2 regions of the Pseudonocardia spirodelae genome follow, and region 2 is predicted to be linked to the other one. Evidence: riboswitches for the same ligand, from Rfam matches in the RefSeq annotation. Region 2 holds a riboswitch; the other holds the start of a gene.

Region 1 (3,397 bases), on a different contig from region 2:
CCGGAGAGCAGGTCGAGGGTGGCGAACTTGCGCGCCAGCTCGTAGGGCTCGTTGAAGGTGGAGTTGATCGTGCCGGCCAGCCCGACGTGCTCGGTGACCGCGGCCAGCGCGGCGAGCACGGTGAAGGTGTCCGGGCGCCCGACGACGTCCTGGTCGAAGACCTCGCCGCCGCGGGTGCGCAGCCGCAGCCCCTCGGCGAGGAACAGCAGGTCGAGCTTCCCGCGCTCGGCTGTGCGGGCCCAGTGCTCGAAGGACTCCCAGTCGATGTGGCTGCCGGAGGCGGGGTCGCTCCAGACGGTGTCGTGGTTGACGCCCGGGAAGTAGGCACCCAGGACGATCTGCTTCCTGCGGCTCATGCGCCGGCTCCTGCGGGGGTCGGGACGAGGGCGGGGGTGGCCCCGTCGGCGTAGCGGCTGACCGGGCGGGGCAGCCCGAAGCGGGCGCGCAGCGTGGTCTCGCCGTAGGAGGTGCGGAACGCCCCGCGGGCCTGCAGCTCGGGGACCAGGCCGTCGACGACCGCGTCGAGGTCGGTGGGCAGGACGGCCGGGCGCAGCCGGAACCCGTCGAGACCGGCGCGGCGCCAGTCCAGCAGCGTGTCGGCGAGCCGTGCGGGGGTGGTCGCGAGGACCGCGGCGTCGGAGGAGAGCGGGTCGAGCGCGTCGAGGCGGGCGAGGCGGTCGCGGGCGGCGGCCTCGCCCGCCGCGAGGACGACGACCACGTCACCGAGCACCCGCAGCGGGGGCGCGGTCCGTCCGGCCGCGTGCTCGGCGGCCCGGACCTGGGCGACGACGCGGGCGGCGTCGTCGGCGTCGGCCGGGGTGGTGAGCACGACGTCGCCGACGCGGGCGGCGAGCAGCGCCGCCTCGTAGCCGTGGGCCAGGGACACGACCAGTGGCTGGCCCTGCGGGGGCCGGGGCACGATCGACGGCCCGGCGACGCCGAAGTGCTCGCCGGCGAAGTCGACGCGGTGCAGCTTGTCGCGGTCGACGAACCGGCCGGTGAGCGCGTCACGGATCTCGGCGTCGTCCTCCCAGGAGTCCCACAGCCTGCGGACGACCTCGACGGCGTCGGCGGCCTCGCCGAACAGCTCGGCGACGAGCCGGCGCGCCGCGGGCGTGCCCAGGTCGGCACGGCGCAGCGGCGGGATCGTGCGCCGGCCCACGTGGGCGGCCTCGTCGGCCCGCACCGAGGTCTGCACCCGCCACCCGGCGCGGCCGTGGCTGTCGTGGTCGAGCGTGGCCAGCGCCGAGGCGACGTGGAACGGCTCGGTGTGGGTGGTCGTGACGGTCGGCACCAGCCCGATCCGCGACGTCGAAGGGGCCAGGAACGCCGCGACCAGCGACGCGTCAAGCCGGCCCTGCACCCGGTCGGTGCGCCGCTCGGCCCCGGCGAGGTGGCCCCCGGACTGCAGCCCGAACCCGTCCTCGATCGTCAGCAGGTCGAGCAGGCCGCGCTCGGCGGTGCGGGCCAGACCGGTCCAGTAGCGGGCGCCGAACAGCTCGGCGGGACGTGCGCCCGGCTCGCGCCAGGCGGCGGGGTGCCAGCCGGCACCGTCGAGGGCGACCGCCAGGTGCAGCGGACGGCCGGAAGTGTCCGATGTGGACATACGAGTATCGCTTCCTCGCCGCACGGCGGTGCGACGGAACGGGGTGGCGCGGCAGGACGCCGCGGTCCGGGGTCGGACGACGGGAGCGGATCAGCCCCGACAGGCGGCGCCCGCCACCCGCATGAGATCGACGTGGCGGCGGTAGCGGGGATGGTGCGCCGCGCGCACCTGCTCGGCGATCGACCGCATGATGTCCTCCATCGGTCCCGGCTGGAGCACCCTCACCCACGTGCTGCGGGGGGTTGCTGCGGCGTCGTCGAGCCGGGTCTCTCGGCCGCTCCGGATGGTGTACCCGCCGACTGTAGGGACGAGGCACCCGACGGTGTCAACCCGCACCGCGACCGAGTGACCCGCACCGCAGCACCCCTCCCGACCTGCGGAATCGACGGGGTCCGACGCCACGACCTGTCCGGACACCTCGCCCGGTTTCCTGGTCGGTGGACGCGGGGTTGTCCGGGGAGGTGACCACGACGCACCCTGTCCGGGTGACGACGAGCCAGCGGCGGCCCTCGCGCCCGCAGCGGTTCGTGCGGCCCGCGACGGCCTCCGTCCCCCGGACCCTGCGCGTGGTCCCGCTGCGCCCGACCGGCCTCGAGGAGTTCTGGCCGAGCCGGCGCGCGCCCGCCTACAGCGAGCTGTGTCGCTGACGGTCCCCTCCGGTCACCGGTAACGCCACGCGCCCCGCGGGCGGGGCATCCGCCGACCGGGATCGCCCGCCGGACACCGTCCGGCCCGCACCCGTCCCCCTCCCCCGGCACGCCCTCGCCCAGGGCCGGCCGGCCCCGGCGCGCGGCGGCACCCGTCCGCGCCGCCCCCACGGAAGGACCCCGTCCCGCGATGTCCCCGCACGTCCCGCGCCCCGGATCCCGGGCGCGCACCGCCGCCGTCCTGCTCGCGCTGCTCACCGCCGTCGGGCTGCTGGCCGGCTGCTCCCGCGCCGAGGAGAGCGCCCCCGCCGCGTCCGGCGGCGCGACCTCCCCGGCCGCCGAGGTGCGTCTCGGCTACTTCCCGAACATCACCCACACCCCGGCGCTGGTCGGGGTGACGCAGGGCCTGTTCGCCGCCGAGCTGGGGAGCACGAAGCTCACCACCCAGACCTTCAACGCGGGGCCGGACCAGGTCAACGCCCTGCTCGGCGGCTCGATCGACGTCGCGTTCATCGGCTCCGGCCCGGCGATCAACGCCTTCACCAAGTCCGACGGCGAGGCCGTGCGCCTCGTCGCGGGCTCCACCTCGGCCGGCGCCCAGCTGGTCACCCGGCCCGACATCACCTCGCCCGAGCAGCTCAAGGGCACGATCATCGCGACGCCGCAGCTCGGCAACACCCAGGACATCGCGTTCAAGACCTGGCTGAAGGAGAACGACCTCCCGATCGGCTCCGGCCCGGACGCGGTGACCGTGCAGAACATCGAGAACCCGCAGACCCTCGACCTGTTCAAGCAGGGCAAGGTCGCCGGCGGCTGGCTGCCCGAGCCGTGGAGCTCGCGCCTGGTCGACGCCGGGGCGAAGGTCCTGGTCGACGAGAAGTCGCTGTGGCCCGGCGGGAGGTTCCCGACGACCGTCGTCATCGTCCGGACCGAGTTCCTGGCGCAGCACCCGCAGACCGTCGAGGCGATCCTGCGCGGCGAGCAGAAGGCCATCGCCCTCATCCGCGACGACCCCGCGCAGGCCAGGACCGTCTCCAACCAGGCGATCGCCGAGATCACCGGCAAGCCGCTGGCGGCCAACATCCTCGACCGCGCGTTCACCGAGCTGTCCTTCGACACCGACCCGCTCGCCTCCACCTTCCCG
Region 2 (3,397 bases):
CAAGGCTCTGGACAAGGCGGCCGGCAAGGGCGTCATCCACCGCAACCAGGCGGCGAACCGCAAGTCCGCGATGGCCAAGCGCCTCAACGACGTGCAGGCCTGAGCCACCACGGTTCACCGACGGCGCCGTCCCCGGCTTCGGGGGCGGCGCCATCGTCGTGTGCGGGGTGGTTCCTGGTCGACGTCCGGCCGGGCTCGGGGCAGCGCCCCGGTCAGCGGCCCGCGCGGGCCGCGACGACCGCCAGCACGGCGCGTTCCAGGGCGTACTCGGCGTCCGCGGCGATGCCCTTGACGTCCGCGTTGACCTGCGCGGTCGCCGCGATCGCGACCGCCAGCTGCTCGGGGCGCCACTGGCGCACCGTCTGCTGCGCCTTGCGGATCTTCCACGGCGGCATGCCGAGCTCGCCCGCCAGCCGGTTCGGGTCGCCGCGCCCCGCCGAGCCCACCTTGGCCAGGGTGCGGACGGAGTCGGCCAGCGCGTCGGCGATCAGCACGTGCGGGACACCGAGCACCAGCGCCCAGCGCAGCGCCTCCATCGCCGCACGGCGGTCGCCGGCGACCGCGGCGTCGGCCACCGCGAAGCCGGAGGACTCGGCGCGGCCGCGGTGGTAGCGACGCACCCCGGTCTCGTCGACCGTGCCGCCGGTGTCCGCGACGAGCTGCCCGGCCGCGGCCGCCAGCTCCCGCAGGTCCGAGCCGACGGCCTCGACGAGCACCGCGAGCGCGCCCGGGGTGATCGTGCCGCCGTGGCGGCGGACCTCGTCGCGGACGAAGTCGGACCGCTCGTCGGCGCGGGTGATGCGGTTGCAGGTGACCACGGCCGCCCCGGCCTTGCGCATCAGGTCCAGGACGGCCTTGCCCTTCGCGCCGCCCGCGTGCTGGACCACGAGCACGATCCCGTCGGCCGGGTCCTTCACGTAGTCGGCGAGCGCGGCCGTCATATCCTTGCCCGCGTCCTGGCCGTGGGTGAGCACGATCACCCGGCCCTCCGCGAACAGCGACGGGCTCAGGTGCCCGGCCAGCTCGCCCGGCGCCACCTCCGAGGTGCGGAAGCGGCGCAGCTCGGTCTCCGGATCGGACCCCCGTGCCCGCCGGACCAGGTCGGACACGGCGCGTTCGGCCAGGAACTCCTCGTCGCCGACGACGAGCTGCAGCGGGGCCGGGGCCTTCGTCGCGCTCACCCCCCCATCGTGGCCCACACCCCCGACAACCCGTGACCCGCGTCCCGTCCGGAGGACACCTCCTGGCGGGGACGCGACCGTCTCGCGTACGGTCATGACCGTTTCCGGCCACCGCGCCGGGACACCACAACCGCATATGGCTCATCCAGAGGGGCAGAGGGAACGGCCCGTTGAAGCCCCGGCAACCGGCGTCGCACGACGATCCGCCCACACCTGCGCGCTCCGCGCGGTGAGGACGTCGACGAACACGGTGCCAATTCCGGCCCGCCGCACCCGGCGGGACAGATGAGGAGATCTCGTGACTCTCACTGCTGCGCCCGAAACCACCCCCGCCTACGACCTGGGCTCCGCGCGGGCGCTGTCCTGCCGCGAGTGCCGGCACCGCATCCCGCTCGCGGCGGAGTTCGCCTGTCCGCGCTGTTTCGGCCCGCTCGAGGTCGCCTACGAGTTCCCGGCGGTCACCCGCGCCTCCATCGAGGCCGGCCCGAAGTCGATCTGGCGCTACAAGGACCTGCTGCCGGTCCCCTCGACCGTCGAGCAGCACGCCAACACCGAGCCCGGCCTGACCCGGCTGATCGAGGCCGACAACCTGGCGCGCGCGCTCGGCGTCCGCAAGATCTGGATCAAGGACGACACCGGCAACCCGACCCACTCCTTCAAGGACCGGGTCGTGGCCGTCGCGCTCGCCGCGGCCCGTGAGCTGGGCTTCTCCGTGCTCTGCTGCCCCTCGACGGGCAACCTGGCCAACGCCGTCGCCGCCGCGGCCGCCCGCGCCGGGTGGGACTCGGTGGTGCTGATCCCGTCCTCCCTGGAGCAGGCCAAGATCGTCACCACCGCGGTGTACGGCGGCACCCTGCTCGCCGTCGACGGCAACTACGACGACGTCAACCGGCTCGCCACCGAGCTGGCCGCCGAGCACGAGGACTGGGCGTTCGTGAACGTCAACGTCCGGCCGTACTACGCCGAGGGCTCCAAGACGCTGGGCTACGAGGTCGCCGAGCAGCTCGGCTGGCGGCTGCCGGAGCAGGTCGTCGTGCCGGTCGCCTCCGGCTCGCAGCTCACGAAGATCGACAAGGGGTTCACCGAGCTCGGCGAGCTCGGCCTCGTCGAGCCGACGCCCTACACCGTGTTCGGGGCGCAGGCCACCGGCTGTTCCCCGGTCGCGTCCGCCTTCGAGGCCGGCCACGACGTGATCCAGCCGCAGAAGCCGGACACCATCGCCCGCTCGCTGGCGATCGGCAACCCGGCCGACGGCCCGTACGTCCTGGACTCGGTGCGGCGCACCGGTGGCTCGGTCGGGCACGTGTCCGACGAGGAGGTCGTCGCCGGGATCCGGCTGCTGGCCCGCACCGAGGGCGTGTTCGCCGAGACCGCCGGCGGGGTCACCGTCGCGACCACGAAGAAGCTGCTCGAGGCGGGGACGCTCGACCCCGACGCCGAGACCGTCCTGATGATCACCGGCGACGGTCTCAAGACCCTCGACGCCGTCTCCGGCGAGGTCGGCCCGACCGCGACGGTGCCGTCGACATCGCGCGCGGTGCGCGAGGCGCTGGCGAACCGGGGCTGACCGGCCCCGCCGGCCGGGCGCCGGGCGGGGGTCGCCCCGGGCGACCACCGCCAGCCCGGCCGGGTCGTCGCCGGTCAGGGCGAGGTCGCCGGACCGGTCGGTGCGGGCGACCAGGATCCCTGCGGCGGCGAGCCGGTCCACCAGCTCCGGGTTGGGGTGGTGGTAGGTGTTGCCGTTCCCGACGCTGATCACCGCCGCCCGCGGCGCGACGGCCCCGATCAGCGCGGGCAGCACCTTACGCGAGCCGTGGTGCGGCATCTTCAGCACGTCGGCCCGCAGGTCCGCGCCGGAGGCGAGCAGGTCGTCCTGGGCGGCGAGCTCGGCGTCCCCGGTGAGCAGCACGGTCGCGGCCGGCGTCGTGGCGCGCAGCAGCAGCGAGATGTCGTTGACCGCGGTGCCGTCGCTGCCGTCGACCGTCACGGGCGGGTGCACGGGCCCGAGGACCTGCAGGCGCAGCTCCGGCCAGCCCAGCTCCATGCCGCGGGCGAGCCCGACGACGGGCGCGCCGGCCGCCGCGGCGTGCCGGGTGATCTCGCGCAGCCCGGACGCGGGTTCGCGCACCGGGCCGACCGCGATCCCGCCCGTGGCCCGCCCGCGCAGCGCGCCGGCCAGGCCGCCGTCGTGATCGGCGTGGAAGTGGGTGATCACG

The links. A riboswitch is a leader RNA that binds a small molecule or an ion and turns the genes downstream of it on or off. The one in region 2 is predicted to bind S-adenosylmethionine.
Region 1: linked by a shared signal. The riboswitch ahead of WJX68_RS13170 (putative leader peptide) and the one ahead of thrC (threonine synthase) in region 2 are both predicted to bind S-adenosylmethionine.

The regions. Positions count from the first base shown of each region.
Region 1 covers NZ_JBBJUP010000009.1:147,765-151,161, forward strand. The annotation lists gene WJX68_RS13160 (NtaA/DmoA family FMN-dependent monooxygenase) at 1-356, opposite strand, end outside; gene WJX68_RS13165 (LLM class flavin-dependent oxidoreductase) at 353-1,606, opposite strand; gene WJX68_RS13170 (putative leader peptide) at 1,697-1,825, opposite strand; SAM riboswitch class I at 1,801-1,896, opposite strand; gene WJX68_RS13175 (hypothetical protein) at 2,092-2,253, shown strand; gene WJX68_RS13180 (ABC transporter substrate-binding protein) at 2,444-3,397, shown strand, end outside.
Region 2 covers NZ_JBBJUP010000007.1:29,548-32,944, reverse strand. The annotation lists gene rpsT (30S ribosomal protein S20) at 1-103, shown strand, start outside; gene holA (DNA polymerase III subunit delta) at 213-1,181, opposite strand; SAM riboswitch class I at 1,320-1,473, shown strand; gene thrC (threonine synthase) at 1,480-2,748, shown strand; partial or broken gene WJX68_RS10235 (ComEC/Rec2 family competence protein) at 2,992-3,397, opposite strand, start outside.